2 regions of the Nostoc edaphicum CCNP1411 genome follow, and region 1 is predicted to be linked to the other one. Evidence: riboswitches for the same ligand, from Rfam matches in the RefSeq annotation. Region 1 holds a riboswitch; the other holds the start of a gene.

What was found. Region 1 has a riboswitch for cyclic di-AMP ahead of ntrB (nitrate ABC transporter permease). Riboswitches for the same ligand answer to the same signal wherever they lie in the genome.
Region 2: linked by a shared signal. The riboswitch ahead of HUN01_RS33275 (glycosyltransferase) and the one ahead of ntrB (nitrate ABC transporter permease) in region 1 are both predicted to bind cyclic di-AMP.

What each region holds. Positions count from the first base shown of each region.
Region 1 is NZ_CP054698.1:703,630-720,277, forward strand. Features, by position in the region: gene ggt (gamma-glutamyltransferase) at 192-1,937, shown strand; gene HUN01_RS05735 (hypothetical protein) at 2,042-2,305, opposite strand; one part of gene prfB (peptide chain release factor 2) at 3,002-3,073, shown strand; one part of gene prfB (peptide chain release factor 2) at 3,075-4,121, shown strand; gene HUN01_RS05745 (DUF3285 domain-containing protein) at 4,388-4,543, shown strand; gene ybeY (rRNA maturation RNase YbeY) at 4,583-5,110, shown strand; gene HUN01_RS05755 (diacylglycerol kinase family protein) at 5,264-5,719, shown strand; gene HUN01_RS05760 (anthranilate synthase component II) at 5,975-6,574, shown strand; gene HUN01_RS05765 (MBL fold metallo-hydrolase) at 6,578-7,345, shown strand; gene HUN01_RS05770 (FG-GAP repeat domain-containing protein) at 7,431-8,672, opposite strand; gene HUN01_RS05775 (aminopeptidase P N-terminal domain-containing protein) at 9,352-10,665, shown strand; gene HUN01_RS05780 (sensor histidine kinase) at 11,105-12,295, opposite strand; cyclic di-AMP (ydaO/yuaA leader) riboswitch at 12,735-12,956, shown strand; gene ntrB (nitrate ABC transporter permease) at 13,054-13,905, shown strand; gene HUN01_RS05790 (ABC transporter substrate-binding protein) at 13,993-15,435, shown strand; gene HUN01_RS05795 (ABC transporter ATP-binding protein) at 15,921-16,648, shown strand, end outside.
Region 2 is NZ_CP054698.1:7,334,108-7,350,755, forward strand. Features, by position in the region: gene HUN01_RS33240 (type I polyketide synthase) at 1-829, shown strand, start outside; gene HUN01_RS33245 (VOC family protein) at 910-1,629, opposite strand; gene HUN01_RS33250 (DUF3102 domain-containing protein) at 2,754-3,209, shown strand; gene HUN01_RS33255 (amino acid ABC transporter substrate-binding protein) at 3,193-4,098, opposite strand; gene argC (N-acetyl-gamma-glutamyl-phosphate reductase) at 4,438-5,427, shown strand; gene HUN01_RS33265 (hypothetical protein) at 5,505-5,648, opposite strand; gene HUN01_RS33270 (DUF1350 family protein) at 5,660-6,646, opposite strand; cyclic di-AMP (ydaO/yuaA leader) riboswitch at 7,111-7,352, shown strand; gene HUN01_RS33275 (glycosyltransferase) at 7,513-8,784, shown strand; gene HUN01_RS33280 (hypothetical protein) at 8,886-9,083, shown strand; gene HUN01_RS33285 (TonB-dependent receptor) at 9,353-13,237, opposite strand; gene HUN01_RS33290 (hypothetical protein) at 13,234-14,775, opposite strand; gene HUN01_RS33295 (DUF11 domain-containing protein) at 14,927-15,478, opposite strand; gene HUN01_RS33300 (beta strand repeat-containing protein) at 15,600-16,648, opposite strand, start outside.

The sequences.
Region 1 (16,648 bases):
TAACCATTCCCCCCTGCCCACTGCCCACTGCCTCTTTTGCAAAGGGGAGAGCCATGCCTACGGCAGCAAGCTACGCAAACAATGGTAATCAAAATCTGATAAATTAAGTACACTCAGATGCTATATATGTATAAGTTTTTATGAGAAATGGTATAAAAATGCTTACTGTTACTCAAGCCAAGCCAGTTGCGATGCCTGCGACGCACGTAGCCATCGCAGTCTTTTCTTTCACCCTCTTTGTTTACAGCCAAGTCGCCTCGGCTGCTTTAACTTTACCCCTACGCAGCAAAAAGGGAATGGTGGTTTCAGCCCATCCCCTAGCGAGTGAAGCGGGAATTTCGATGTTACGCAAAGGTGGTAATGCAGTGGATGCAGCTGTAGCCACAACCTTTGCAATTTCTGTAGTTGAGCCTTTTTCAGCCGGAATCGGTGGCGGCGGATTTTTGCTGATGCACTCTGAGAAAACTGGCGACATCAAAGCATTAGATTTCCGTGAACGCGCACCCCTGAAAGCTACAAAAAATATGTATCTTGACGCAGAAGGAAAGGTGCGTCCCAATGCAAGTATTAAAGGTTATTTAGCAGTGGCGACACCAGGAACGGTGTCGGGACTTTATGAAGTGCATCGTCGCTATGGTAAGCTTTCTTGGCAAGAGGTGATGAAACCTGCGATCGCACTCGCTAAAGATGGCTTCATTCTGGGCGATGTAGCAACTTGGCGTTATCTGCAAACAAACCAATCTAGCCAGCCAGCACTTCTTAACAATCCAGCCCTGCGGGAAATATTCACTCGCAAGGGTGAATTTTACAAACCAGGGGACAAGCTAGTGCAGCGTGATTTAGCACGTACTTTAGCTACAATTGCCCAAAATCCCCAAAGTTTTTACACCGGAAGTATTGCTCGTGCGATCGCTTCTGATATGGTAAAAAATGGTGGTTTAATTACTTTAGAAGACCTCAAAGCCTACAAACCAATCTGGCGCACTCCCGTTTGTGGAAATTTTCGCCAAGCTAAAATTTGCTCAATGCCACCACCTTCATCGGGAGGCGTTCACCTATTGCAGATTTTAAATATTATTGGTGATACCGATTTTAAATCTTTGAGATGGCATCATCCCGACGCTATACATTTAATGGTAGAGGCAATGAAGATTGCTTACAGCGATCGCTCACAATATTTAGGCGATCCTGATTTTGTCAAAGTCCCTGTACAAGAACTGCTTAGTCCAGCTTACGCCAAAAAACGCCGTCAAGAAATTAATATGCAAGTGGCTAGACCCTCGATCGAGATCAAGCCAGTAGATTTGAATTCCAAATGTCTGCGTTTTTCCCCATCCCCTTGTCCTCGGTATGAATCTCCTGAAACCAGCCATCTTAGTGTTGTGGATGAAGAACGCAACGCCGTGAGTTTGACTTTCACGATTAATCTCAGTTTTGGTGCTGGTATAGTGACACCAAGAACTGGAATTGTCCTCAACAATGAGATGGATGATTTTGCTGCTGCGCCAGGAGTACCTAATGCCTTTGGTTTGGTTGGTAACGATGCCAATAGCATTGCACCCCGCAAAACTCCTCTATCCAGCATGACTCCCACAATTGTCACAGAAAATGGTCATTTTCGGATGGCAGTGGGTGCGCCTGGTGGTAGCACCATCATCACCCAGGTTTTGCAAGTGATTTTAAATGTGCTGGAATACAACATGGATGTTGGTGCGGCTGTTTCTGTTCCACGCATACATCATCAATGGCTACCAGATGAGTTGCGCGTCGAATCCTGGGGCTTAGATGCTTTAACTGTGCAAGACTTACGCCGTCGGGGACACAAAATAAAGGAAACTGCTCCCTGGGGTAATGGTAACGCGATCGCGGTTACACCCGATGGAACTCTAGAAGGGGCCGCCGATCCTCGCGGTGAAGGTTCCCCAAGAGGTTTGTGAGCGAGTGAGAAATTGGGGAGACGCAACGACGCGCAGAATAACTAATGATAAATGACCAATGACAAATAACAAATGACCAATGACAAATGACAAATGACAAATAACTATTGATTTTGAATTGTTGACTCTGCGTAGCTGCTGTTGCCAAACTCGTTTGCCCTTGCGCTAGGTACTAATGTCCAACCTGCTTTCAGAAGTTTTTGATAAGTTGCCCAACCTTTAGAACCACCTGGTATTTGATAATCTGGGACTGCAAAATGTCCAAAAGTGGTGTAGGGACGCCAAGGCTGATTGGGTTCTGTCTGCAAATACAAAATTTTCTCTCCATCGCCACCAGACTTAGATAACCAGCACATTTGTCGATGCATTGCAAACTCCTTTGCTTTTAGCTAATAACTAACGCATAATGACAGAATTTTGTCAAGTTACACCTCACCCTTGTGGAGTAATTTTTTGCCTAATACTTTAGACAAGGTGTAATTAATTTCTATCCATTATTAGGATAATTACTTAACAATTCATGCCTAGAGGACAGCTGTTAGTAGGACACAAAGATAAACAGTTTTCGCTCACCTTCTTGATTGGGTGAGATTTTTCTAATGTTATCCGCGTTTTTTATGATTGGGTGTAACAATAACTACTGTTTTGACTGGGGTTCGCAATCAGACTATTTGTTTTTCTGATTATATTAATCACAGATTTTGGAAATGACTTATAAAACAGGAGTCAGAATTCAGAATTCAGAATTCAGAATTGGTGAATACTCTACCCATAAAGGGATAGAGTTTTAAGGCGAGAATATTTTAATTTTTTTCACCCACTAAACACTTGCTTTTTACCAATATTCGTCACCCACTCGTACAGAATTCATCCGCTCATTCTGACCAAAGCTAACGAAAACGTCTCTGGCTTTGCTCCTGAGTTCTGAATTCTTCTTATAAATTTTTGTTGATTAGAAGTAGTGCAGGGAGAATTTGCCCAACTACAGCTAAAATTAATAAATACAATAGAATAAAGAGCAATTTAACAATCCAAAGCGCTCTATCAATCATTCAGCAAGCACTATGGAAGTCTTAGAACTCAAACGCGAAATCGAAACGTTGTCTGGCCGCCTGGGTAAAACCCAGGACTATCTTTGACGTACCTGCACTGACAGCCAAAATTCAAGACCTCGAAAAAATATCTGCTCAACCAGAATTTTGGAATGACCAAACCCAAGCCCAACAAACCCTACAAGAACTCAACGACCTGAAAGCCCACCTCCAGCAATACGATCAGTGGCACGCCAATTTAGAAGATACTAAGGCAGTTGTTGAGTTATTGGAGTTAGAAACCGATGAGGCACTACTCCAAGAAGCGGAATCTACCATCACTAAACTGAATCGTGACCTTGACCAGTGGGAGTTACAACAGTTACTTTCCGGGCCTTATGATGCTGAAGGTGCTGTACTGACCATTAGTGCTGGCGCTGGTGGCACAGATGCTCAAGACTGGGCATTTATGCTGATGCGGATGTACACCCGTTGGGGCGAAGCTCACGGCTATAAGGTAACTTTGGCTGAAGAGTCGGAAGGTGATGAAGCCGGAATTAAATCGGCAACCCTAGAAATTACTGGTCGCTATGCTTATGGTTACTTGCGATCGGAAATGGGTACACATCGCTTAGTGCGGATTTCACCTTTTAATGCCAACGGTAAGCGACAAACCAGTTTTGCCGGGGTGGAAGTAATGCCGCAGATTGATAACTCTGTGCAATTGGATATTCCAGACAAAGATTTGGAAATCACCACAACTCGGTCTGGTGGTAAAGGTGGACAAAACGTCAACAAAGTAGAAACTGCGGTGCGGATTGTTCACCTTCCCACGGGTCTTGCTGTGCGCTGTACAGAAGAGCGATCGCAACTGCAAAATAAAGAAAAAGCCCTAAATCGCCTTAAAGCAAAGCTGTTGGTCATAGCCAAAGAGCAACGTGCCCAAGAAATTGCCGAAATTCGTGGCGATATGGTGGAAGCCTCCTGGGGAAATCAAATCCGTAACTATGTATTTCACCCTTACCAAATGGTGAAAGACTTGCGTACAAACACGGAAACAACAGCGATTGGCGATATTATGAATGGTGAACTTGATACATTCATCCAAGCTTATCTGCGCCAAGAAAATAAACTAGTAGAAAACACTCCTTGATAATTGAGGGTTATTTACAAGTAGTAAGTAAATTGTTTTTAAGATTACTTACTACTTGTTATCAGGAAAGGCAGAGGGCAGGAGGCTCAGTTGGCAGAAGGGAATTTTGATTCTGGCGCTGAATCCTCAACTGAGGTAAAACAATAAAAGCCTTCTGCCTCCTGCCTTCTGCCTTCATTGATAAATTTCTCAGCAAGATACAGGCGATCGCCATTCTATCCCAGACCAACTGTTACAGTTATAAAAGAGTCTGTAGACAAATAACTATGAGCAACTCTCCTTCATCAGAACCTCAACCTAGCTACGTAAAACTCGCCATGCGAAACATGGTGCGGAAGGGTGCAACTTCCCTGAAGCATTTTGCGTTGACTGCTGTAGGGCTTTTAGCTCTCCTTGTTGGTCTTGCTTACCTAACTCACTAACGACAAATCGTAAACCTCAGACTAGGAGACTGTGTGCCCCTGAGAGTTGAACTATATGTGGAGGAGTATTTTTACGAGTTGTCCCCGACAACATCTGTAAAAATTGGGGACACCCATGCCCGAATTACTCCTGAAACTTGGGAAAATTGGTTTAATAACTGGTTGGAAATACTTCACCCTCAGATTCCGCCAGCGCCAAGTTATGAAATTGGGTTGCGTTTGACAGATGACTCGCAAATTCAAGAACTCAATTCTCAGTATCGTCAACAAAATAAGCCTACCGATGTTTTAGCCTTTGCTGCTTTGGAGGTGGATTTTCCTCAAAGCGAAGAAATGCTAACCTCTGTGCCATTATATCTAGGTGATATTATTGTGTCTGTAGATACGGCACAACGCCAAGCTCAACAACAAGAACATAGTTTACCAACTGAACTAGCCTGGTTAGCTGCTCATGGTTTATTGCACTTGTTAGGCTGGGATCATCCTGATGAAGAAAGTTTGGAGCGAATGTTAGAACAGCAAGTGAGATTGCTGAACGCAATAGGTATTACTATTGACATTGAATAGCAGTAGCTTGTGTATCCGTTAGTGTCAATTTTTGGTAATACTTTTATAATACTTCTGTGGAAAATTCCCTAAAGATTGCCTCAAAGTTAATTCTGCCATTAAGATTGGCAAATATTCCCACTGTAGCAACTCTATCTTTGTATTTTTAAGTCTATGTCCCAAAAAATTTCTCCACCACCAACGCCTACCTCGTTACAAACACTTGTGTCTAACGAACGAGAATTCTCTTGGAAAGTAGCCTCTAATTTATTTGTTAGTTTTAAATATGCTTGGGCTGGAATCAGCTATAGTTTTCAAACTCAACGTAATTTTCGCATCCATGTAAGTGTTTGTGCTTTAGCGATCGCTTTAAGCGTTTTTTTACATCTGCAAGCGGTGGAAATAGCGGTAATTGGTATAACTAGTGGTTTAGTTTTGGCATTAGAGTTAATAAATACAGCGATCGAGTCCCTTGTGGATTTAACCGTTAAGCAGACATACCATGATCTGGCAAAAATTGCTAAAGATTGTGCAGCCGGTGCAGTCCTTGTCTCTGCTTTAGTAGCGGTGCTAGTAGCTGGTACGCTATTGCTCCCTCCTCTGGTAACGTTAATTATATCGGCTTTGTAAATGTGATTTGCGGAGGCGAGCATTTACCGCAGGCATAGCCAGGTGACTCGGTAAGAGAATTACACTCTGTCCGATTTACTTTGCACAACATATTATAAGCAATTCAAAATTTACGAAGTGGCTTGTCGTAAAGTAGCCGCTTTATATATACGTGTCCACGTCAGCGTTATTTTTACACCTACCGAACAAATAGCATGAGATATTTGTCTATGCTGTTTGCAACTGATGAGTGTTAAAAACCAGGAGTGATGAGCTTTGATTATAGTTATCGATAATTACGACAGTTTTACATATAACTTAGTGCAATATCTGGGAGAATTGGCAGCAGAATTCCCAGTTGCAGATGAGATTAAAGTTTTTCGTAACGACAAGATATCCATAGATGAGATTCGGGCATTAAAGCCGGAAGCCGTGGTTATTTCTCCTGGGCCTGGTCGCCCGGAAGATGCTGGCATTTCTTTAGAATTGATTGAACAGCTAGGACAAGAGTTACCAATTTTAGGTGTCTGTTTGGGACATCAAAGCATCGGTCAAGTATTCGGTGGTAAAATAATTCCGGCTCCAGAATTGATGCATGGCAAAACCTCTCAGGTGTCTCACACTGGGGTGGGAGTTTTCCGGGGATTAGAAAATCCTCTAACCGCCACCAGGTATCACAGTTTGGTAATCGAACGTGAGACTTGCCCAGATGTGTTAGAAATCACCGCTTGGGTTGAAGACAACACCATTATGGGAGTGCGACACCGGAACTATCCTCACATTCAGGGCGTCCAATTTCACCCAGAGAGTGTCCTGACATCTTCAGGAAAACAGTTATTGCGAAATTTTTTGGAACAGTTACAGTCAAGAGCATAATTAATGAAACGACGACAGTTGATGGGCTATGCTGGGGCGGGGTTGGTCACAGCTTTAGTTACTACCTTGGGTTCTGAATCTCAAGCTGACGCACAATCTAGCGGTTTATCAGTTCAGTGGTTGGGTCATACTTGCTTTCTTTTTACTGGTGGCGGTGCAAAAATTCTTGTCAATCCATTTCGGACAGTCGGCTGTACTGCTGGATATCGTCCCCCAAAAGTGGCAGCAGATTTAGTACTGATTAGCAGTCAACTACTAGATGAAGGTGCTGTGGACGTACTACCGGGAAATGCAAAACTCATCTATGAACCAGGAGTTTATGAGTTTAAAGGTATTAAGTTCCAAGGAATTGCCATAGACCACGATCGCAAAGGTGGTAAGCAGTTTGGCTCAAACACCGCTTGGAGTTGGAAGCAAGGCGGAATTAATATCCTCCACTTAGGCGGAGCCGCTGCACCAATTACCATTGAGCAAAAAATCCTGATGGGGCGTCCCGATGTAGCATTTATTCCAGTGGGAGGCAGTGCAAAAGCCTACAATGCTGAAGAAGCAAAGCAGGCTGTTCAAGTGTTAAATCCTAAACTCGTGATTCCAACCCATTACCGGACACAAGCCGCCGATGCTGCTAAGTGCGATATTTCACCACTGGATGATTTTCTGACCTTGATGCAAGGTATGCCAGTGCGGCGTAGCAATGGAGATAGTATTTCCATTAGCCCTGGTAAATTGCCGGAAAATGGGGAAATTCAAGTTTTGAGTTACAAGTTTTGATGAGCAGGGGATGAGGGAATGAGGGAGAAGTTTTAGTTAGTTTTTCCCCCAATGCCCCATGCCCCATGCCCAATGCCCCTAAGTTTTAGAATGTATACCACTCTGGGCCAAGCTTATCTGCGTCGCTGATGGGAGTCTCAACGGCTGTTGTCTCATTTATAGTCCAAATGTTGTCTGTACCTGCTGTCTGGTCGCGCCAGTAGATATCAGTCTTGCCATCGCCGTTGAAATCGCCAAGAGATGGTGTCAAGGCCGCGTTATTAGCTGGTAAGAAAGCTTCAGTTGCAACTGTTGTGCCATCCATCAACCAAGCGGTGTTTGCACCTGTGGTTCCATTGTGCCAGAAGATATCGGTCTTGCCATCACCGTTGAAATCACCAATTTTAGAAGTCCAGGATGAGTCAAGTGTAGCCAAAGCACCTTCTGTGACTAAGATGCCATTCATCGTCCAAACCTTGTTCTCACCTGTTTGAGCGTTTCTCCACAGAATGTCTGTCTTAAAGTCACCGTTGAAATCACCAAGGTTAGCAGTCCAGGCGGCATCTTGTGATTGCAGAGCAAATTCAGTCTTTTGCGTACCATCCATAAACCAAGCGGTGTTATCGCCTGTTGTGGCATTGCGCCAGAAGATATCGCTCTTACCATTGCCGTCAAAATCAACAATGGTAGGAGTTAGTGCTGTGTCTGTAGGGTCTAGAACAGTTGCATTTAGAACGGTGGTGCCATCCATCTCCCAAATAGCGTTCTCGCCAGTTGTAGCATTATGCCAGAAGATATCAGTTTTGCGATCGCCGTTGAAATCTCCAATCTGAGGACTCCAAGCTGGATCAACGCTACTTAGAACAGCCGCACTACCAACTCTGGTGCCATCCATCAGGACAATGCTATTCTCACCGGTTGTCTTATTGCGTAATAAGAAGTCGGTTTTGCCATCAGCATTGAAGTCAGCAATTTTGTAATCATAGGCCGATAGGTCAAATTGACCCAAAGAACCCTGTTCGACAACTGTTGTGCCATCCATCAACCGAATGATAATCTCACCAGTTGAAGCATTGACCCAAACTTTGTCTGTTTTACCATCACCGTTAAAGTCAGGAGTAATCGCCGCACTAGTTAAGTAAGGATTAGGATTGGGATTTGCTGACGTTTTAACAGGCGCGGTCACCGCTTGACTTTCTAGTGCTAGTGAAGAACTCTTATTTCCAAACCCTAAATCATAATTTAAACTCTTAAGAGAAGTTGTCAAGATTTCTGATTTTGCAAAAGAATCTGATAACAATCGAGATGTATTCAAACCTAAGGGTGAGGAATTTGAATTGTCAGGCATGGTGTATTTTTATTATTGGTTGTTATATTCTTTTAACTTTCTTTGGCAATCTCTTTCTGTAACGAAATAACATTTACCAGGGTTTCAATATTTCTTTAGAACTATTTTTTATTTATTAATGTCACTCTTTGAAGATAAATGCTTTTTTGTTTTAAACTAGTACCCCAAAATTTTCAAGTTCTATATAAGCAATTACGAAATATTTTTTGTAGCTTATATATGATTGCTTATAGATAAAGAATGACTATTTTCTTTGACATTTGAAGGTTGTATCAAAAATCTACCTACGAACCAGAAATCTATTTTATGTTTAATTGAACAGACTTAATTAAACTAGAAGCGATCGCTTTTTTATTATGGGTTGAGTGGAGATAGTTTTTATACTGTGTGTTGTTAGATTTATGAAATACCAGAATTTATATAAGATAAACGTTTAAAATTTATTTCATTTCATAAATATCCTAAATTATTCAATAACAACAAGATCCCCGACTGCTTTAATAAGTCGGGGATCTAAGTCTTTCAAAATAATTGTTTATTATCCAATGATTTATAACTTGAGTGGAAACAAATATTGGTTAGAATAACTTAGATTAGCAACTATTAAGAGGCATCATCTGTGTACCTGTTAGTTGCCAAAAGTGTAAAATAACACAATACTTTAATACATACATCAGCTATGCAAGCAGAATATCGGCAGCGTCGCGAGCAATTAATGGCAAAAATTGGTGATGGTACAGCCATTTTTCGCAGTGCGCCAATGGCAGTGATGCACAACGATGTCGAGTATGTTTATCGCCAAGACAGTGATTTCTTCTACTTGACTGGTTTTAATGAACCACAGGCAGTAGCAGTGTTAGCGCCGCATCATGCAGAACATCGGTTTGTGCTGTTCGTCCAACCGAAGGATCGCGAAAAGGAAGTATGGACTGGCTATCTTTGTGGGGTAGATGCAGCGAAGGAAATGTATGGTGCTGATGAAGCGTACCCGATTAGCGAGTTAGATGAAAAGTTGCCGCAGTATTTAGAAAAAGCCAGCCGGATTTACTATCACTTAGGACGCGATCGCACTTTTAACGATCAAATCCTGAAACATTACCAAAGTTTACTGCGGACTTATCCGAAGCGCGGCACAGGGCCGATCGCTATTGAAGATACTGGCCCTGTCCTCAACAGCATGAGACTAATTAAAAGCGAAGCTGAATTAGAATTGATGCGTCAAGCAGCTGCGATCGCTACTGAAGCACACAATTATGCCCAAAAAATCGCGGCACCTGGACGTTATGAGTATGAAATCCAAGCGGAGATGGAACGCATCTTTCGAGTCCGGGGTGGGTTAGGGCCGGCTTATCCTTCTATTGTGGCTTCCGGTGTGAATGCTTGCGTACTGCACTACATTGAAAATAATCGTCAAATGCAGGATGGAGAATTACTGCTAATTGATGCCGGTTGTGCTTACGGTTATTACAACTCTGATATTACCCGGACATTTCCTGTTGGGGGTAAATTTACGCCAGAACAAAAGACGCTGTATGAGATTGTTTTAGAAGCACAAAAACAAGCGATCGCTCAAGTGCAACCAGGTAATCCTTTCAACTTAGTTCACGATACAGCAGTGCGCGTCCTCACGGAAGGTTTAGTTGAACTTGGCATCCTCAAAGGTGAAATTGACAAGTTAATTGAAGAAGAGAAATATAAGCCATATTATATGCACCGCACCAGTCATTGGTTAGGTTTGGATGTTCATGATGTGGGTGTTTACCAGCACGGTGAAGATAAACCGCAGATTTTACAACCAGGTCAAATTTTGACAGTGGAACCAGGATTATATATTGTGCCAGATACGAAATTAGCAGAAGACCAGCCAGAGACAGATTCTCGATGGGTTGGTATTGGCATTCGTATTGAGGATGATGTGTTAGTTACACCTGATGGACATGAAGTGTTAACTGCGGGAGTTCCTAAAGCGGTAGATGAAATCGAAAGATATTAAAGAAGTCGGAAGTACAGTTTTGTAACGGGGATTTAGAACAAGACTTACATCCTTGCGGCTTGATTTAAAGCAACAGGACTTAAACCTGACTTTTCACGTCATGTGGAAAAGCCCATGAAAGACCTAACCCCCTAGCCCCCTTCCCGACACGGGAAGGGGGAAAATTCAAAGTCTCTCTCCTTGTAGGAGAGAGATTTAGAGAGAGGTTTTCCAGATCCCTTGAAAAGTCAGGACTTAAACCCGCCGAATCATCACAAAGACGCGATTTATCGCGTCTTTTGTCTTAACCGAACAGTATTGGTTTGTAAAGCCCTGGTGATTGGAAATCGCGGCTACACAGACAAAACCCACCTCCGTGGGTTTGAAATCCTTGATTTTGTATTAGTCCACGGAGGTGGACAATGCTTGTGTATTCGTGATTTCCAATCACCCAATACTTTTAAAATTCCATTTCCAAAGGAAAAATGACAGTGAAAGTAGAACCAACACCTACCTGCGAGGCTAGGTTAATTTGACCTTGCAATAATTTTACCAACCGCGATACGATCGCTAATCCCAACCCAGTACTATCGGGAAGATAGGGGCGATCGCTAGCACTTACACGAAAATAGGGTTCAAATATCTGGGTTTGGTTTTCTGGTGCGATGCCAATTCCTGTATCAGAAACTGCGATCGCCCATCTCTGGTTCTCTAACACCTGACACATTATAATCACAGTCCCCGACTCTGTATAACGAATCGCGTTACTAATAAGATTTGTGATAATCTGTTGCAATTGAAAAGAATCTGCCATTACCTTTTCGGGAGCGCGATCGCAATCCACCACAATTTGTAAATTTTTTCCCGCAGCTAAAGGTTCTAACATTTCACACACATTACCAATTAATTCACTTACATCCGTAGGCGCTAATTGGATTTTTATCTGCCCCGCTTCATAGCGCGAAAGTTCTAGTACATCATTAATCAGATGAAGTAACTGTCTACCATTGCGTAGTACTCGCTCAATATGTTCTAAATTGGTAAAGTTGTCTTTTATCTCAGTCTTGCGTCGTTGTTGGCGTAAAAATAGATCCGAGTAGCCAATAATGGAAGTGAGGGGATGTTTCAATTCGTGGGCTAATTGGGAAAGATACTCTTGATTAGCGCTAATTAACCGCGTGAGTTCCTCATTATGGAGCGTTAGTGATGCTTGCAATCGGTGTAATTCCCGCAAGCGTTGCTCAAAATAACTCTTGAAACATTGAGCGATCGCTTCATCTACAATCGCATCAATCAAACGCATGGAACGAATTATCTCTGATGGGGTTCCCTTCAATAAATCTGCTTGTATAGCATCAAATATTACTGTTCGCAGCAGATGATATTCTCTGGCAATTTCTGCTGGATCAAAGCCTTGTTCGGCTCGAATCGCTCCATGCTGAAAACTGGCAATAACCATTGACTGAATATCATTATCCTGAGATTTTGAAAGAACTGTCACCATTGCTTTCAAAAGATCAGGGACGTGATCCTTTACTGCTGTATAAGATAGTTCATCAGCACTTTCAATGCGTCTATCCTTACGAACCGCTGCAATCCATTTTTTGAGGATGGTATCCGTTTTTTCAGCCAGTACTTGACTAAAATCCATTATGTTAAATTCAGCTAGGAGATAGATGAGTAAACTTCCATATCCAAATAGTTTAGCGAGTGAAATGGATATTTACCAAAAAAATCGATATGTTCCACCTACCAAAAGAAATAGATTTTACACATTCTTTCGTTGGTTAGATTAACTAACCGTAGATAAAATCTGTGCAGTATAATATATATCTTAGAGTAGACAATAAAACTCTAGCATTTAACAGGCTTGATACTTGACTTAATTAAATTGGTTAGTTTTCTGTGTAAGGAGTTCACTCACAACATAACCAAAATTAGAGATTTTCTTGATTACCGAAAAGCCAATGTAGGTACTTAACTTTAGTATTAAAAGAAACAATATTTATCATAAAACAGATGTAGTTACTAAAGCATTAATGTTATGTTCTACATATCGATGTTATAATGTGGACAATCTAGTATCTATTCGAGTAAGTCAGCCTAATCCAACGCATCACAGTGCGTGACGTTGGAGCGGAGGAACCAAATTGTGGGGCGAATCTTATAGAAAGTGAGGAGTTGAGAGTTAAAAGTGAAGAGTTTATAAATTCAACTCAGCACTCGGAACTCAGCACTCAGCACTCTTAAAAGAAGGGCATCTCTCAGCCCTAGCCCGTCAGCTAACTTCGTAGGCATTGAGAGGAGACTGAAGAGACGGCATTTTTATAATGTTCTAATCTCATCAGTGTCCAAGGCTGGTACTGCTCAGACTTTTTGTACCTGCACTTAAATCTGTTGAGGTCGTCAATGATATTTCAACTAAATTTAGCAGCGATCGCGGCGATCGCGGGGCAAGCCGTTTGGAAAAAGACCAAACCTGTCATTTTTAGAGATGTCTTCTTTTTACCAGTATTGGGCTTCTTGGGAATAATTGTCCTGTGGTGGATTATTGCACTTGCCAACCATGAATTGATGCCCACTCCACCAGAAGCGCTAATCGCTAATTTAGACTACATCTTAAATCCCTTCTACCAAAGAGGCCCAGGCAACTTGGGAATTGGTTGGTTGTTGATCGCAAGTCTGCGTCGGGTATTAATAGGCTTTTTGTTAGGTGCGGTAGTAGCGATTCCTCTAGGATTTCTAATTGGGATGTCCAGACCGGCAATGCTAGCACTTAATCCGATAATTCAAATTTTTAAACCCGTATCGCCCCTAGCTTGGCTGCCCATCGCCTTAGCAATTTTCAACTTAGCAGATCCTTCCGCCATTTTTGTCATCTTTATTACCTCCTTATGGCCGACAATTATTAATACCGCATTAGGAGTTTCTAGCGTTCCCAAAGATTATTTAGATGTGGCACGAGTGCTGGAAATGCCACGTTGGCGACGAATTACAAAAATCATTTGGCCTGCAAGTTTGCCGTATGTTTTTACAGGTTTGCGAATTAGTTTAGGGATAGCTTGGCTAGTAATCGTTGCTGTAGAAATGCTCACAGGTGGTGTTGGTATCGGCTTTTTTGTCTGGGATGAATGGAGTCGTTTAAACTTGAGTTCAGTCTTTTTAGCTGTGTTGATAATTGGTGTAACTGGGTTAATCCTAGATTACGCCTTGGGCAAACTCCAAGAATTAGTAACCCATCGCCCTAGAACTGCCAACTAACAAAATTCGGCTGCTATCAAAACAGCAAAATGTAACAATACTCTGCGCTTGAAGCGTGAGTAATTGATCACCAATGGAGCTACAAAAATGGGTGATAATAACTGGACTCGACGAGATTTTATTAAAGGAATCGGAGCAACCACAACCGGAATAGCGCTATCTTCCTGTGGAATTTCAGGAGATAGATCAGCTAAAGGACTAACTGAAGAAGCCTTAGCCGTGCAACCAGTAGTTAGATCGCAAGACCTAGAAAAATCTGACCTTACCATTGGTTACGTTCCCGTTAATGATTGTGCGCCATTTGCGATCGCCTGGAAAAAAGGTTTCTTCCGCAAATATGGTTTGAACGTTACACTCAACCGCGAAGCTAGTTGGGCTAATTCCCGCGACGGTTTAATTTTTGGTCGCCTGGATGCTTCACCCGTAGTATCCGGTGCTGTCACCAACGCCAGAATTGGTGCTGAAGGCGCACGCCAAGCCTCCTTGTGTGCAGCCATGACCATTCATCGTCATGGTAACGCCATGACAATGAACAAAGCCATGTGGGATTTTGGGCTGCGTCCGTGGTACGAATATCAAGAACAATATGGCGATGGCGCTTTGGAAGCCTTTGGGCGCGATTTCCGAGGCTATTTTGAGAAGCAGTCGTCAGAAAACAAAGTCTGGGCGGTAGTATTAAGTTCTGCCATTTATGAATACTTTGTCCGCTACGTATCCGCCGCCGCAGGTGTTGATCCTCTCAAAGAATTTCGGATCATCATCGTTCCGCCCCCTCAAATGGTAACAAACGTGCGGATTGGTGCCATGCAAGCTTACATGGTTGCAGAACCCTGGAATACACGAGCAATAACAGGTAATGAAAACATCGGCTTTACCTTCGCACAAGGTAAAGAAGTCTGGTTGGGACACCCAGATCGTTTGTTGGGAGTGATGCAATCTTTCATCGAAAAATATCCCAAAACCTATCGTTCTTTAGTCAAGGCGATGATTGAAGCCTGTCAGTATTGCAGCAAAGTAGAAAATCGCCAAGAAGTAGCCGAACTACTTACAGACCGTTCCTTTACAGGTGCTAAACCCAAAAATCAAGATGCTCCAATTGCGAAATTTACAAGTCCCGGAATTCTGGGCAACTATAATTACGGCGGCTTTGACGGCAAAGACCGCACCATCCAAGCCGATGACACCACGATTTTCTTCGATATTCCTGACAACCTTCCCAAGCAGCCAGGAGAACACTCGACATTCTTATGGAGATCGAGAAGTATCTGGTTAATGACACAAGCAGCCCGGTGGGGTCAAATTAAGGAATTCCCCAAAAATGCCGAGGAACTAGCCGAAGATGGCTGGAGAACAGATTTATATCGGGAGATAGCATCTGAAATGGGCATTGAGTGTCCCAAGGATGATTACAAGGTCGAACCACCAGAAGTATTTATAGATAAGAAAGGCTTCGATCCCAGCGATCCGGTGGGTTATCTAAATAGTTTTGCTATCAGGGCTAACGCTCCCACTAACTTTTTCATGTCGTGAAATACCCCTTTTTGCTTCGCTGAAAAAGGAGCTTCCAATTTCAACTACAGCAACGACGGTCTTATTCGTCTTTTGGGTTTCCCGTTTCATCCGCTCTTGCCACGTTAGGCATTCCTATTACTAGAAATTCGGAACTAAATCCGATGATAGCGCAGCGTTAGCGAGTCATCGAGCGTCTGGTCTTACAAAGCGTCAACAGGCAGCCGCCCGTCTACCACAGGCAGTTTGATTTTTATTTGCACAACACCGCTTGGATTTATTGCAATAGCAGACCAGCTAACAGTGTTCTTTCCCCGATCTACCGATTTATCTGCGGCAAATATCTTACTACTACTTTGAAGTTAGCCTGTCTGTTCAATACGGTCGGGTGGGTCAGCGACCATTTATATCATACGTCGCTAATGCTGCGCTATCAGCAGCCAGCATCCTTTTGATCGGAAACAATCCAAAATTGATTGACTAAATTATTTCGGGAGCATTTGATGATGGAATATACTTCATTCCCTATTAATACCCAGACCGAAGTTCTTCCCCGCACTGGATTTTTAGAAATTGAAAATTTAGTCAAGTCTTATCCGACACCTGATCAAGAGAATTTTGTCGTTTTAGATGGAGTTAATCTGACAATTGGTGAAGATGAATATATTTCTGTAATTGGTCACTCCGGTTGTGGTAAATCAACTCTATTAAAGATAGTAGCTGGTTTAGAAAAAGCAACTTCCGGCTCAGTCCGGCTAGATGGAAAAGAAATTCGTCAGCCAGGAGCCGAGCGGATGATGGTATTTCAGAACTATTCGCTGTTACCTTGGTTAACAGTACGAGAAAATATCCGTTTAGCTGTGGATGAAGTGCTAAAAAATGCTAATCGGGCTGAGAAAATTAGCATTGTAAATCAGCACTTGGCAATGGTAAACTTGACGGCGGCGGCTGACAAATATCCTGATGAAATCTCTGGAGGTATGAAACAACGAGTAGGTATTGCCAGAGCTTTAGCAATTCGTCCTAAAATGTTGCTGATGGATGAACCTTTTGGGGCACTAGACGCGCTAACTCGTGGCAAATTGCAGCGGCAGGTATTGGATATTTGGGAAAATAATCGTCAAGCAGTGATGATGATTACCCACGATGTAGACGAAGCAATTTATATGTCCGATCGCATCGTCTTAATGACCAATGGCCCGTCTGCTAGTATCGGGGAGATTTTAGAAGTTCC
Region 2 (16,648 bases), 1.1 Mb from region 1:
TGGAGTCATTCATGCTGCGGCTATGGGCGATCGCGCCAGTTGTTTGATTCGTAACCTCGATACTCAGGAATGTAGCCGACAATTCCATACAAAAATACATGGTTTATTAGCATTAGAAAAAGCTCTCCACAATCAACCCTTAGACTTTTTCCTTTTGCAATCTTCTCTGTCTGCGGTTGTCGGTGGAATTGGCTTTGCTGCTTATGCCGGGGCAAACTTGTTTATGGATGCTTTCGCACAGCAACGTAGTCAAAACAGTGATACACCTTGGATTAGTATCAACTGGGATGCAGTGCGTTTTGATGAAACTGCCATACTCACAGGTGCTGCTCTTGTAGATTTGGCTATGACTCCCCAGGAAGTTTGGCAAGTGACTGAGCGCATTCTAGCCCAACCTGTCGCTGCACTAGTTACTGTTTCGCCTGTAAACCTCCAGTCTCGTTTCATACAGCCTGAAGTAATTCATGATACTACACGCACTGATAATAACCACGCACGCCCTAACATTCCTACCACTTACGTTGCCCCTAGTGGCTACATTGAAACCAGAGTTGCCCAATTAATGGAAAACTTATTGGGTATTGCTCCCATCGGCATTCACGATAACTTTTTTGAGTTGGGTGGACATTCATTGCTAGCAATTCAGGCGGTTTCTCAGCTACGGGAAGAATTTCAAGTAGAATTGCCGATGCGACAATTTTTATTTGAATCACCAACCGTTGCAGGTATAGCCAAAATTATCATCGAAAACCAAATACCAACACTAGATGATCCAGAAGCGATCGCAAAATTATTAGATCAAGTAGAACAAACTGATTTTTCTCGTTAAACCTCTTTCAAGAAACACATTCTAGTAAACAATTAAAAATTCAACAAATGCACCTTTCTTAACTAAAAAAGCAGCGATTGCTAAAATTTGAAAACTAGAGGAATACCGATCGCTCGTGCATCTAATATCTTCCTCTGCATATAATTGTCAAAGGTCAACTGTAGACATGGGGAAGTTCCTTGCTCAACTTGCACTGCTCCATTCTCTACTAACAGTGCCAGAGGTTGAGTTACAGAGTAAGTATGAGTAACAGTTACCTCTATTCCTGTCATTTTTCTTAGCCCTAGTGGATGAGACACAAACTGTTTTTGGAAGTTAGGAAAATTTTTTAATAAAGTTGGTAAGGCGATCGCATCAGGAATGACAAAGCATAAAGGTTCAGTTTGGGTGACTAAATTATCACTGGAAAAACTTAATAATAGTTCTGTTTTTTGGGGTTGCGATCGCCGAAATTCCTCCTCGAACGAGGATGTGGCGCGAGACTGCTGGTGCAGAGCAATCCCAAATGGAGAGATTTGCGTTTGTCGCCAATGCGATCGCCCTAAAAAGTCTATACCTGTGCGGACAGCATAGATTTCAGCAGCGACTTCATCCTCAACCCAAATTAACTCTAGATAAAAGTTCTCAAAAAAGAGAATCTGTGAGGCTGTACCTCGTTCTATCTGCTGCACAGCAGGACTGGCAAACATCAATCCCGCTTGCTCAAAGAATTCAACTTTAGGTGCATCCTCAACACAAATAAAAATGTGGTCAACTTCTAGCAAGGAATTATTTGTCGAAATTAGTAACTGAGTCTTCATGTAAAAATTCGCACCCTTGATATAAAAACACGCAAATTCAATAATTCAGTTCAAACTCTGTCTACACAAGTTATCAAGAAAGGCAGAGGGCAGAAGGGAATGCTACTTCCTGTCAATAGGCTGTGACCGAAGGGAACAAGGGTCTAAAACCCCGCCGAAAACAAAAGCGCTTACAATTGGCGGGGTCTGAATCCTCGACGAAAAAGTTCCTTCAGCATAGCTGCCCGACGCTCGCAGACTCGCTCTAAGCGTTCGCGCAGCGTCTCGTAGAGAAGCCATGCCGTTGGCGGAGCCTCTCGTAGAGAAGGCTTTACGCTGCGCTATCTGCCTCCTGCCTTCTTCAATGTGATGATTTTTCTGATACACCTAAATCTGACTTTGCTGTAGAAACTGGCTAAACGGCAGATGTCTTTAGTAATCGTTGCTACCGGAAATCAGTCCAATGTGCCAACTTAAATTTGTGTCTGAATCAATAAGAATGGTAATTTTTATTGATTCAGACAAGCCTCCTGATAATGCAAAAACCATGCCAGCGTTTTTAACTAAATATTGAAATAATTAGTAATTATTCTCAGTTAACAAGTAAATGGGATTTTTTGTCAAGTCTTTAGTTGTTAGTTGTCAGCATAGGTATCTTGCTCAGATTCCCTCCCTTTTGCAGGTTAAATCTTACCAGCTACCAAACACTCAGCTTTTGTTGTGATATCAAGTCCGGTTAATCACTTATGATTACGCATCTGTGCAAAAATCGGAAACGCCTCTTTCTCGCTGCTCCCAGCCCCCAGCAAGAACTGCGTTCTAAATGAAAAGTCTTTAGCCAGACACGATATAAGTCTAATTTCCAGATTTTCCTGCTTTTAAAATAAAATGAATAAGGGATTTCCAAATAAAATAACATCCCAAATTTTCTTGTGGGATGGGTGTCCCCACCCGTCCCAGATTTAGGGCGCTCATGTTGCCCACTCCACAAAATGGATAATTTATTTCTTGGAAGTCCCTAAGATAGTGTACTTAGTGCAGGAAGTCTAGCTACAACTGAGTGAGATTATGCTCACGATTTTGTGTATGTTCTATCTGTAATCCAAAATAGCTGAGTTCTTCGCCAATGGATGTGGAAATTCACAATGGTAAAATCAAATCACAAGGATACAAAAGATACAATTATTACTCGTTTTGATTACGAACTTCTCACTCCAGAGCAGCGGACATTAGTTGAACAGTGCACAACAGAAATCCGAGAGCAGTTACGGCAGACTGCTCAAGACATTTGGGAGATTGGGCAACGATTGGCAGAAGTGCGTTCTAAACTGAAGCATGGGCAGTTTGATACTTGGTTGAAAGCAGAATTTGGTTGGAGCCGACGAACAGCATACAACTTTATTAATGTGTATGAAACCTTTGACAACCGTGCAAATCTTGCACAGATTGACATTGCTACCTCCGCTTTGTATCTACTTGCTGCACCCTCCACACCTCAAAAACTGCGGGATATCCAGAAACCCAAAAACCCTTCCCCTATACCCCTCTGCTGCCTTAATGATAAGTCTTTAACCGGACTTGATATCACAGGTCGCTTTTAGGAATTTCCTCACGAAATTCTATGACCAATTGCATAGTTTCCACTACCAAATCACGTAAATCCCGATTAAGCGCTACAGCGCCTTGAGACCCAAACCAACGGTCAAAAATAGTGACATATTGCTGATTACCATTGACAAATCCTTGCATGAACTTGACCAGAGAATAGTTGACTGTATCCAAGAATTTCGAGTTATTTTCTGGCACCATGCAAGCGATACCTTCTTGTGAATAGGGGCGAGGGGGTACGATCGCAAAAGCATCTGGATTTTTTTGCTGTTGTAGCCATCCCTCTAAAAGAATGCTATCGGACGAGAAACCATCAATAGTACCTTCTTGCAAAGCTGTGTATCCCTCTGCCCTAGTTTTAAAATACACCCGCTTAACTCTAGGTTGTACACGAGCGATCGCCTGCTCATTTGTGGTTCCCGCCAGCACACCAATTTGCTTACCAATAAGGGATTCAGGGGAACCTAGATTACTTCCTTTCTTAACTAATAATTGGGTTCCAGTCACACCGTAGCTAACAGAAAAGTCTACTTTTTTATCTCGCTTCCAGGTAAAACTACTAGCATCACACACAATATCAACTTGTTGATTAACTATTTTAGTAATCCGCTCAGAAGGGCTAAGACCAACTAATTGCAGTTTAATTTTTTTATCTAGGTCTTTTTCTAATTGCTCTTTAATCAGAGTCAGCATATCTACAGAATAGCCATTTAACTTTCCTTGACTATCCACATAGGCAAAAGGTAGCGCATCTCTACTAGTACCAGCTGTTAATACCCCTGTTCTGGCTACTTTTTCCATCACAGTCTCAGCAGCTACCATATTAGGTATGAGCGTCGCAAATATGAGACTTAAAATAGGGATAGCAATTTTTTCATACATAAGCTTTAAGAATAGGTCGTTTTTTCAAAAATCAAATCTGATCTAGATATCAAGCATCGAGAAGGTATCACTATCGAGTACATAGTAAGGTTATCTAGTAACTATTCTTTACATTAGTGCTTTTTCATTACTCTGTAGGACTTACGCAAAACTACATGAGGTAGAGGCAATACCCTGCGAGTTCGCTGAAAGCATTCTCGTAAGAGTAGCCACTATGCGAACATAGGAGAGTTTCTTTTCCTGCCCCCTGCCTTCTTCTCGTTGATTTTTCCAAAAAGATAATCGGATTGCTATAGCTGTTTTAAAATACTACTTACATCTAAGGGTGCTGAAGGCATGATTACTAAACCCAAGATTTTCATTGATGGCGAATCAGGAACCACAGGCTTACAAATTTACTCACGTCTCAATCAACGGGATGATATTGAGTTAGTTAGCATTGAGGAATCTAAACGTAAGGATGCATTTGAGCGAGCTAAACTAATCAATGCCGTCGATGTTGTTATTCTCTGCCTACCTGATGATGCAGCCCTTGAAGCTGTTAGCTTGGTAAGTAGTACTACGGTTAAGATCCTTGATGCTAGTACTGCCCATCGCACAGCTAAGAACTGGGTATATGGTTTCCCTGAACTAAATCCAGGACAGCGAGAGAAAATCGCCAGCGCCCAGTTTGTGAGCAATCCTGGCTGTTATCCTACAGGATTCTTGGCTTGTATCCGTCCGTTGATTGCCAAGGGACTCCTGAACAGCAACTTTCCTATCACCGTTAATGCAGTGTCAGGTTACTCTGGCGGTGGGAAGAATCTGATCAAACAGTACCATACCTTCCACGAGCAACAAGCCGGAGCAGAATCACTCTATCCCTATGGGATCTACGGGTTGCGGTTTGGGCATAAGCACGTCAAAGAAATGCATTATTACTCAGGGTTAGCATCGCCGCCGCTGTTCGTACCGGCAGTAGGGGATTTTGAGCAGGGGATGCTGGTACAAGTGCCTTTGCCCCTGGGGACTTTGGATAATCCACCATCAGGTGAAGTTATTCATGAAGCGATCGCTAACTACTACCAAAGTGAAAAATTTGTGCAGGTTGCTCCATACCAAGATTCTACTCTGTTGCGAGACGGAATATTTTTGGATGCTATGTCTACGACGGGCTACGCCTACGCAATCAAAAACACCAATATTGTTCAGGTTTTTGTATTCGCCAATGACACTACCAAAGAAGTGTTGCTAGTTGCTCGTCTTGACAACCTGGGTAAGGGCGCATCAGGAGCCGCCGTCCAAAACCTAAATATCATGCTCGGTTTTCCAGAAGAGTTGGGATTATGAAAAAGGCATAGGGAGTGAGGAGAGGGAGTGCTGAGTGCTGAGTTCTGAGTGCTGAGTGTGAAATCTTACTTTTTTACTCATAACTCGGAACTGTTTTCCCCATGCCCCATACCCAATGCCCCATGCCCCATGCCCCATGCCCCATGCCCAATACCCAATGCCCCATACCCAATGCCCCATGCCCCATGCCCAATACCCAATGCCCAATGCCCAATGCCCATTATGTTGATTTTTATTTCAGTTTCTCAAGCAACTGAATAACACTATGCTCAAATCCTCTATTTCGCTCTTGAACTGATTCAATCAACGGTTTATTAAAAAGATTAATGACATAGTTACCTAATTGAATACCTAGAGGTCTTAAATGTCCACCTGCAAATTTTTCCCGAAAATCTTGAGGCGGCTTTTGCAGAATATTAGTAAACCATTCACAGGTCGATTTAGCAATATTGTCTGATTTGAAACAGACTAAACCCATGATATTAAATAGCCCACTATCCTTGATTAAGTTCTGGGTTTCTTCAACAGTTGGTTTCACACCCCAACCAAGATTATCGATGATATCAGCTAAAAATTGAGGACGAATTGCACTCCCTGTGTCAGCAATAGCAGGTGCTAATAGGATAGAAACCTGCCCTTTAATAAAGACACTGTTAAAGTTGATATCCTTATGCACATAGCTATAAATTAATTTTTTAACTTCAGCAGTTTTTCGCGTTAGTTCCTCAAAGAGAATGTTAATGTCTGCAACGACACTTTTTAACTGTGACTCATCGGAAGTATAAGACAGCAGATTACGAATAAACTGTTCTCTATCTTGAGGATTTGGCGGTAGAGCAGTAAATCCTTCTAACAAAGAGATATATTTACAACCAAGGCTATGTCCAATCCAAGAAAAGTTCTTATCATCTAGATAGGCTTCATAATCATATCCTGCAACACTTGCCATTTTCACAAGCTCTGGCAGAATTTCATACTGCTCTCTCATGAGAAAACCAGCTTCTACATAATGATTAAAAGTAAAATTAAAAGGCAGAAGGATAATTGTATATCCCTGCTCGAATAAACATTGAAGCAGATAGCGATAGAAAAGCATGGGGACAAAAGTACCAAAGAAAGCCCCTGCAATAAATTGAATTACTCCTTTAGGTTGTGGATGTAGAGCAACCCAACTGTAAGAAACAGGTTTAAATCTCAGTTTCAAATTTGTATTTACCATGATTTAGCAATGAGTACATCTCATTTTGGTAGGTGTATACTTAATCTCCAAACTGAAGTTGCTGCTTTTCGGATTCTTTAAGAGGATGTTTAAAAAGTATCGTTCATCAAATTTCTCAAAACCTCCCTGTTCTCCTTTCTTATGAGGAAATGGGGGTTGCCAAACCTCTTTCCTGCAAAGAAAGAGGTTTCGAGTATATTTGTTGACTTTCCAAATATTCTCTAACCAGATTTTTTTGCACTAAAACTCTCAAGTCTATTTCATTCCTAAAAATTCAAGAAAATATAACAGTGAATATCAGTAAGTTTATTGTTGAGAGCATCTTAAAAACTAAAATTTTCCCCTATACCCTGATTCTCCAACGCTAGGCACAACAAGCTTTAAAGTGATTACCAACACACTTTTTTTGTTCATACTGTTGACATAGTTGATGATGACACGTTATAAACTGTGAAGAAAAATAAATCAGTCTGCCTAATCCACTATATTCCCTGAAAAGTTTTGTGAGTAAGGGTAAACCGGAGCGGAGGAACCAAGTTTGGGGCGTATTTTGAAGAAAGTTAGAGTTAAGAGTGAGGATTTAAGAGTGAGGAGTTAAAAGTTATTAAATAGATAATTCATAACTCACAACTTATAACTTTTTCAAGAAGGACATCTCTCAGTCCTAGCCCGTCAGCTAACTTCGTCGGCATTGAGAAGAGACTGAACGAGAAGCATTCTTACAAGTAATGCCTTGTTCTCGTCAGTGTCCTTTGGCTGGTAACTTTGTGGTTCGTTGTGCCTGCCCTCGGCCTTGAGAGAGGATAACAATATCTTGATTTCTGGCGTCTGAGGTAGGATTATTTGCCTTGAGGTGAAAATCAGCTATGTTCCAGAATAATAAACATCGCATTGCTCTAATTTCTGTCGATGGTGACCCGGCTGTTGAAATCGGTCAAGAAGAAGCTGGGGGTCAAAATGTCTATGTGCGCCAAGTAGGTTATGCCCTAGCACAGCAAGGTTGGCAAGTGGATATGTTCACTCGTCGGAGTAGTCCTGACCAAGCTGCGATCGCTCAACATAGTCTGAATTGTCGTACTATTCGGTTAAAAGCTGGCCCAGCTGAGTTTATTGGGCGAGATAACTTGTTTAACCATTTACCTGAATTTATCGAAGAATTCCAGCGATTTCAGCAACGCCAAGGGTTCCATTACTCCCTAATTCATACCAATTACTGGTTGTCTTCTTGGGTTGGCATGGAATTGAAAAAGCAACAACCGCTGATTCAGGTGCATACTTACCACTCTTTAGGAGCGGTTAAATACAGAAGTATTGGTGATGTTCCCGTAATTGCAGCCCAGCGACTAGCTATAGAAAAAGCCTGTCTAGAAACTGTAGACTGCGTGGTTGCGACCAGTCCACAAGAACAGAAACACATGCGGATACTCGTTTCCAGCAAAGGGAACATTGAAATGATTCCCTGTGGTACTGATACTGATAAATTTGGGGAAATTCTGCGGTCTGCTGCAAGGGAAAAGTTGGGAATTGCACCAGATGCCAAGATGGTTCTCTATGTTGGTCGGTTTGACCGACGCAAAGGTATTGAAACTTTAGTACGAGCCATTGGCAAGTCGAGTTTAAGGGGTGAGGCTAACCTCCAACTAGTGATTGGGGGTGGTAGTCGTCCAGGTCAGAGTGATGGAATTGAACGCGATCGCATCGCCAGCATTGTCACTGAACTCGGATTAGAAGATTGTACAACCTTTACCGGTCGCCTAGATGAAACCGTCCTCCCCTTCTACTACGCTGCTGCTGATGTCTGCGTAGTGCCCAGTCACTATGAACCTTTTGGTTTAGTTGCCATTGAGGCGATGGCGAGTAAAACTCCAGTCGTAGCTAGTAATGTCGGTGGGTTGCAGTTTACTGTAGTACCAGAGGTCACAGGTTTACTAGCGCCCGCCAAAGATGAAGTGGCTTTTGCTGCTGCCATAGACCGCATTCTGATCAACCCAGCTTGGCGAGACCAGTTAGGTGAAGCAGCAAGGCAACGGACAGAAATTGCTTTTAGTTGGTATAGTGTGGCATTCCGACTGACTCAGCTATACAGTCGTTTGCTGGCTCCAACTGCACCCAATAACCGACCCCGGATTGCAGCTTAATTTTTACAGTTTTGAGCGCGGTAATATCCTCAAAGTGATTTTATCGCGCCCAAACAGTCAAAAACAAACTACTCAGCCTAGTTAATTAGGGAATCAGAATTATGCTGAATATTGGAGATTATGCTTTGCATCAAAGAACAGGGCAAGTTGGTCAAGTTTGTGGTTATGGACATCAGGTAATGGATGGAGTTTACACAACTACCCTGAAAGTAAGAGTCAGCAAGCATAAGGGAACTCGTCGTCAAAGCAGATTTTTTGAGGATGCTTACTCTGCTTGGATGCTGACAAAGGAAGCTTGAAAAAGGGACTGGGGACTGGGGACTGGGAAAACTTGGAAGGGGATTCAGACCTAAATGGCACTAAGATAAGCCCAAAGTCCTGTGTTCCTCGTTCCCAGCCCCTAGGCTGGGAACGAATTCCTAGAGGCTCTGCCTCTGGTCAAGCCACTAGAGGCGGAGCCTCTCAGGAACCCCTTTATTCAGAAAGCTCTCTACACTATGCATAGCTTGCTTGTTTGCAGGAGTACGCGGACTTGTTACTGCTACGCTATCCGCCAGTCACATAGAATTCAATTCTGAATTCTGGCTCCTGACTCCTGAATTCTATTTTTTAATTTCTTTACCAGAGTTTGCACCGTAGATTCTGGTTGCTGACGTGCTACAGGTTTTTGCTGTCCAAAACCATCAAACAATTCGTCAAGCTTGACCGTGAAGCCCAAATACGCCCCACCTGCGGAACGTGTCCCAGAAAAATCTCGGTCATCGACTTTACCAAAAACATATCCAGCAGAAAGGCGCAGATTAGGAGTGAGGTAGTAGCCTGTTTCCAGAACAAAGCCCGTCTCACTATAGTTAGATTGACCAATCCAACGAGCCTCACCCACTAAATCCCAGCTATATCCCAAACGATAAGTAGCTCGCAATTGTCCCAGATTCACCATACTTGTACCAACTAAATCGTCGGCTAAATAAGAAGTGCTGTTACGCAAAGCATACTTACCGTAGAATTCCCATTGCCAGTTAGGGGCATAAATAGCTTCTAAAGCAAAGGTATGGTCTTGGGAACCCGTACCACTACCTAAGAGAATAGTTTCAGGAATAATTGTCGGATTTTGGCGATATTCATAACGCAACAAAGCATTAAATTTATCGCTATTGGGGTCGCGGTAGGCTAAACCCAGCTTCAAATTAGCGGTATCTCCCAATCCTGAAAGCTTTTGATTGGAAGAGTTTGCTTGTTGATAACGTACTAGAGCCGTCAGAGCCGGAGAAATTTTACCTGTGGCACCTGCGGTAATTACTGTATTACTACCACCAGAAGAGGAACGATGTTCGTAACGAGCGCTGGCTTGAAACTGGGGATTATCACTGTACTCCAACCCAATACTGTAACTATCGCCACCCTCAAATCCGATCGCAGATGCTGCTTGGCCAAAGGCGTAGGGTTGGGCATATTGTTGACCCGCCGCAGTTCGTCCGAAGAAGTTGCCAAATACGTGTTCGTAAGCTAAATTCAGCCGCAATCCCGAAGCAATAGTCCAACGGTTATTTAGACCAATTGCACCTTGGGTAGTCAGTTCATTTGCACCACCCAAAATTGAGTAACGACCAGTCAAGGTGGTATCAGTACCGAGTTTGTGTTCACCATTGACACTTAAGCTGGTGATAGAATTACCCGAAAATTGACCGCCAGTGTAAAACTGTTGAGCCAAACTGACACTGACACCAGGAAGTGCTGCCCAATTCAACCCTAAAATAGTACGGTCTGGGTAAACAGTATCTTTTTGAGAAGATAAGCTGAGTTCATTTTGGGCTTGGAAAGTCAGGTTTTTCGCAATGGGAACTGTAAAACGCGATCGCAATTGATTAGAATTACTATTCAGAGCGCTGTCGGGGATGCGGTCTTCCCGATTACGATGAATCCAATCCACATCTAGAATAGCTTTACCTAAACGTTGTTGAATCCCCGCGGAAATCGTCGTCAGTGAATTATCAACTTTGCTCCCAGGTATGGACTCATAACGGGGTGCAAACAGTTCTTCAAAGGTGTCTAGGGGTTGGGGAGCAATCCCAAAATTGTCTTCGTGGTCGTATTGCACCCTGACGTTAGTACTTGAGGTGACTTTAGCTGTAACCTGCGCTCCATAACGGGTTTGTCCCGGTACAAAGCTGATAGTGGCATTATTGGCAAAACCCGTATCAGCAAAGCGATAATAGGCACGACCTTGAATCCCATTGGCAATTTGTCCCTCAGCTTCCAAGCGGTAGGCGTCACCACTAACTTTTCCCACAACATCAGAATCATTAGTGGAATGGGCATATTCTGCGATTAACTTCCCTTTGTCACCCAAAGCAATCAGCGCATCTGCACCGTAGAGTTGAAAGTCACGTACTCCGTGATTTTCTTGAACATAAGTTGCTCCTATCCAACTTTCCTGGTTAAGTTTGCGGGAAAGGTTATATTGCAAACGACCAGCATAGATATTACCGTCAGAGTTTTGATCGTCATATTGGTAGCTAACAATAATCCGACGTACCAACACTTGTCCAGTTTGATCAATATCGGTGCGAAGAATCGGTTCGCGGAATATTAATGTACCGCGATCGTAGTCGATTTCATAGTCTGGGCCTCGGTTAAGCTGTTTGCGTTCTAAGACAGTTCCAGGACGATTGAGTTCTTCTAACTCGATAAAGACATTTTCGCTACCTGGTTGTAGTAGTCTGCGAGAGAGGAAGTAATAACCACTAGTACCATCGGGAGCAATGGTATCTCTTTGAAACCCTTCTAAGTTGTTGCCATAGAAACCTGTAATTTGTAGGTTTCCTAAGTTGTAGTTAGCTTTAAAACCATGAAGTTGACGGGTAATAGCAGTAAATTGCTGCGATCGCCGCGCAAATTCTTCTGTGTTGTAGTCACCCCACATGCCATAATCTGGATTAGAGCCGGGAATACGAGATGAACGTTCAAAACGCAGAAATACACTGTCAATAGAAGGCGCAACTACATCAACTTTTGAGCTATCGCCGTAAACAGGATAGTTTTGCTCACTGAATTGGTAAGTTCTAAACAGGCGATTATCGCAGTTACAATCTTCATTCAAGCTACGAGAACTGTTGTATGCACCTGTAAATAACCATTCCCCGATCGCACCAGTGGCAAATATCGCGGAATTGAAATCTAATTGCGTTCTGTTGTCTTTATCAGGTGGGAGAAAATCACGGAAACTGCCGTAATAATTTGTACCTCTAGCGCCTAAACGTAAATCTATGACCCCTGTCACCAAACTCGGACGTAGTGACGTTTCAAATTGCAGTTGAGTAAAGGCTTCTAAATCATTAGCGATCGCGCGAATTGTCACAGTTTCGGCTTTGAGTTGCGATCGCAAAATCGCTATAAATTGCCCAGCTTTCGCCTCCACTTGAAATCCCGGTTCATCGGGTTTGAAGTCTTTCCCAACCAACTCACCAGCAGTAGGGATCAAAGTGACAACGGCATCACGGTTAGAACGATTACCACTTGCATCGATGAGTTGACCCCGGATTGTCGCCGTAGAACGTCCATCTGCTGGGATACGGGACTCAACTGTTTCTACAGTTAGTTTTTGTGGCGCTCCCCGGACTGCGACTTGCACTGTTACAGGGGGTTCTGTTCCGCCGACAACTTGTGCAGAGATCGTGTTTGCACCTTCTTTTAACGAGACACCATACCATGTCTGCGTTACCAAGTTAGTAGTGGCATCAGTTTCCGTCCGTCCCACTAAAGAAGAGTCTACCAACGCCCCATTTACCCGCAATTGTACTTGACTACCAGTGGGAAACTGTACAATTACCGTGCTAGCTTGTACATCTACAACACTGTCAGCCGTCGGAGTCAAAATTTTGATTGCTGTAGAGATAGGGATAGTGGGGGACACGGGAAGATTTTCATTCACCCCTTCTGTTGTTTCCGTGTCCTCTACTCCTGCTATTTTGCGTAAGCCTCTAGGCAAATCAACAGAAGTTGCTGGTTGAAATGGTTGTATTTCTGTTGGAGAAGCTTCAAGCTGTGTCTCAGTGTCTTTGCGTGCTGCTATTTTACGTAAGCCTCTGGGCAAATCAACAGAAGTTGCTGGTTGAAATGGTTGTATTTCCGTTTCACTTGGCTGGATATCTGGAATTGAAGTATGAGTAACTGGTGCTGAAGAAGTTGAGGGAAGTTCGAGGGGTGAAAATTGCTTGTCAGAACTTCCCAAAAGATGGGGAGAATTCAAAGCCTCTCCCCTTTTAGAACTTGAAAAGTCAGGATCTTCTACACCCTTGTCTACCTGCGAAGGAGAATCGGGGAACAGTAGATTTTCGCTAGTGATTTCAGCTTTAGCGATCGCAGGATATAAAACAAGGCTGAGAGCCATTACTGGCATCGCCCCGATCAATCTCAGGTTAAATGTAGTTGTACAGTGCAGTCTGAGTTTCATTTCTTCACTGACTCCTGAAATGTGGGGGTGACAGCGAAGTTCATACGTACCAAGCCACCAGGTTCTAAATGCACCAAGCGAGATTGGCTATTGCGTTCGCGGAATTTTTCGTTACGAGCTAGGGCGTAACCGGGTACACTGCTGAGGTCTAGAACACCTGTGTGGTATCCAGGTAAAGCATTAGCTAAGGAGAACAAACCATTCGGATCTGTAGTGATGCGGTTCCCGTCCTCCAGAAAAATCACCGCATTTGGTACTCCTGGCTCACCACGCTGTTGTTCACCATCAAAGTTTTTATCAACAAACACCCGACCGATAATCGTGCCACAATCAGAAACGATTCCTGGACGAATTTTCAACTGGTGGGTTGCGGGACCATCCTTGGTGCTAAAACTGTTATCAGCTCGTTGGGCATTAACGATCGCACTATTACGACCATTCCCACGCAGTGAATCGGCTGTGAGTTGAGCAGCGTAGGCAATATTCAGAACTTTCTCTGTAGGAATCGTTACGTCTGTGCGGAATGTCACTGTGTTTCCATTGCGTTCTGAGGTGATAGTGACTGGTTGACCGTCCAATTCTCCCCGCACAGATTTAGGCAAGAAATTGAATCCTAAAGGTAGGTTGTCGGTGATAAATATATTATTTAAACCAGCATCAGCGAGATTTTTCACTGACAGGCGGTAGATTACCGTATCCCCAGGTTCAGCAGCAGCGCGATCGCCTGTTTTGATAATCTGTAACTGATTGGCTTGACACAAATTTGTGGTGAATTCAAAGGCTAATAAATCCAGTCCCACTGTTTCTGCATTGGGAACTAAAACAACTGTTTGCTCTACCCTGGTTTCGCCTGTGAGACTAATTGGTTGACCATCTAGAGAAGTAGCGACATATCGCACGACACCATTACCTTGTGTACCGCTACTACCAAGGATTTCAATCTTGACCCGCCGCTGTTTGTAGATAGAATTTGGTGGTGGATTAACTACAAAAATGTAGGTTCTACCTGGATCAGTTTGACCCTTATTCGGATCGAGTAAAAAATTGTAGACACCCGCAGGGTTATTCGTAACGAAGTAAGGGTTACTATTCTCGGTATTTGGCGATTTACCACCAGGTACATCGTTATTAGAAATATCTGGTAACTCTGTTCTAGTCAAAGAAACCAAACTGCCCAATTCTGTCCCCGTTGGATCAATAGAGTTAGGTTCGTATACCCCAACTGAAAAACCTGTATAGTCAGGTAAAATTGTACCAGCACAACCTAAAATCCGCCCTAATGGGTCAACTAATGGGCTAGGACTAACATTGATCTGACTAGAACTACCTTGATATTGATAATTACTGCTGGAATCTGTATAAGTATAAGTAGCTTGGTTTATTAATGGCAAAGACGCAACCAGATTGTTAGTCTGTTGCGCGATCGCTGGTATAGGTATAGTAGTATGCAAAAAACTTCCCAGAAGAAGAGTAGCTGTTAACCGTCGCCACCATCTACTGCTAGAAGTAATTTGCTTTTGGTTTTGAGGACGGCTCACTGAACATATCTCCTCTGGGATACCAAGTTTCTTGTTAAGAAAAACACTTATTTATTTGTAAAAATCCGAAATTATTAATCCGATTTGATTTGTTAAATGTCGCGTCAGGGTTGTCCTTAGTAGAAAAAACCAAGGAAGACCCCAATTTCAATCAACGCACTTGGGTTTGATAAGTCGCCTTGACTGTCGTTTTTGCTGGAACTGACGGAACCTGTAAACGGATGTGGGTGTAAGCAATGGCCGGTGCTGGTTTAGTTTCCACTTTGCCGTCAGGAAGAATAACTTTAACAGTGGGATTTTCTCCAAAGCTGCGCCCACCATCAATGCTGTAAGTAATTTTTCCATTATTAGCCACATTTGCAGATTTCAGTACGTATGCCATTCCCTTGGGAATAGGTTGATTCAGAGTCAAATTCTTCACTAAGCGATCGCTCTTATTTTCGCTACTCAAGGTATATCGCAACACATCTCCCGGTCGTACCACAGCTTGACCTTTTAAAGGTTCCCATTTTTGGCTTTGCTTACCCTGCTGATCCTGCGCCACCACTTGCTTTTCTGCTTCTAAGCGCAATTGAATTTGCCCTTGAGTTTTGATATTCTGAGCAACAGCACTTCCTGAATGCCACCCCGGAATTTGGCTGAGAAATGGAACTGTAGCAATCAGTGCGATCGCTCCTAAACCTGCAAGAGAAACACGCCTCATATAAATAACCTCAAAAAACTTCCAGAATGTTGATTATTGACTTATCTTTCCCTGCTTGTACTCAAAAATAGTCACTCCCCTCTTTGCAAGCAAAGAGAGGGTAGGAATGAGGTCAAACGAATTAATTCACCTTGCGTTGGAAGGTAAATGTTCTTTGAATACCCGGTGCGATCACGCCAGTTACAGTATTGACATACTTAGTCACGTCAGTATTTACCGTAGTTCCAGTTTGGTCGATGCCAGAGCTATTAGCTGGATTACCGCTGAAGAATTGGATGGTTGCAGCCCCAGAATCCTTAGCTGAACCAACAATGTTGCTAGTATCAATTTGAGTGTTGTTATCATTGTCCAGCGCCCAGTTGTTCTTACCATCATTCAGGGCTGTACTGAGGGTACCATCTTCAATAATCACAACTTTGTCAGCATTCAAAATCACATTCCCAGTTCCAGATTGAGATTCGGAAATATTGCTGTACTGAATTTGGTACTCAATAATGTTTCCTGGTGCAGGCTTCTTCGCATCGGTACTGAATGTGCCATCATTACCTTGAACTACAGGCCCTGTTCCTTGTAAGACTCGTGACACTTTCAGCAGTTTCAAAAAGCCAGTGTACACGCGATCGATGGTGATGTTGGATGAATCAAAGATAGTATCGTTGCCAGTATCCTTAATTCCATCAGCGTTACTATCCGTCGTGTAGTTGTCAATAGAAGCAATTATGGGTACTGGGAAGCCTCTATTAATATCAGTCGATAACTGCGTATCTGGAGGTAAATCAACTTCTACACCATAATTGAGAGTTGCATTAGGAGCAAAGTTGGGAATGGTTATTGGTGTAACTGGTCCTGTAAACGCTCCATTATTGTAGGTATAAACAGCAGACTGACTATTATAGGTAATAGTCACCTTCGTACCATTTGGTAAATCTCCTGGAACTGTTGGTGGTGTTGGCTCTAGCTTCAAAACGCCTGGGTCAGTACCACTGTTTTTAACTGTGTTAGTGAAGCCAACTGATTGAGGATCGAGTAAACTACCAGGTGCGGTACCAGCAGGAACCAGAGAAGATTTGTTGGTGAAGTCATCGTCGGTTCCACCCGATGGCCCAGTGGCATCCGGCGCATTCTGCGGGCCGTTGAATATTGCTGAAGCAACAGGTGCTTGCAGTGTGA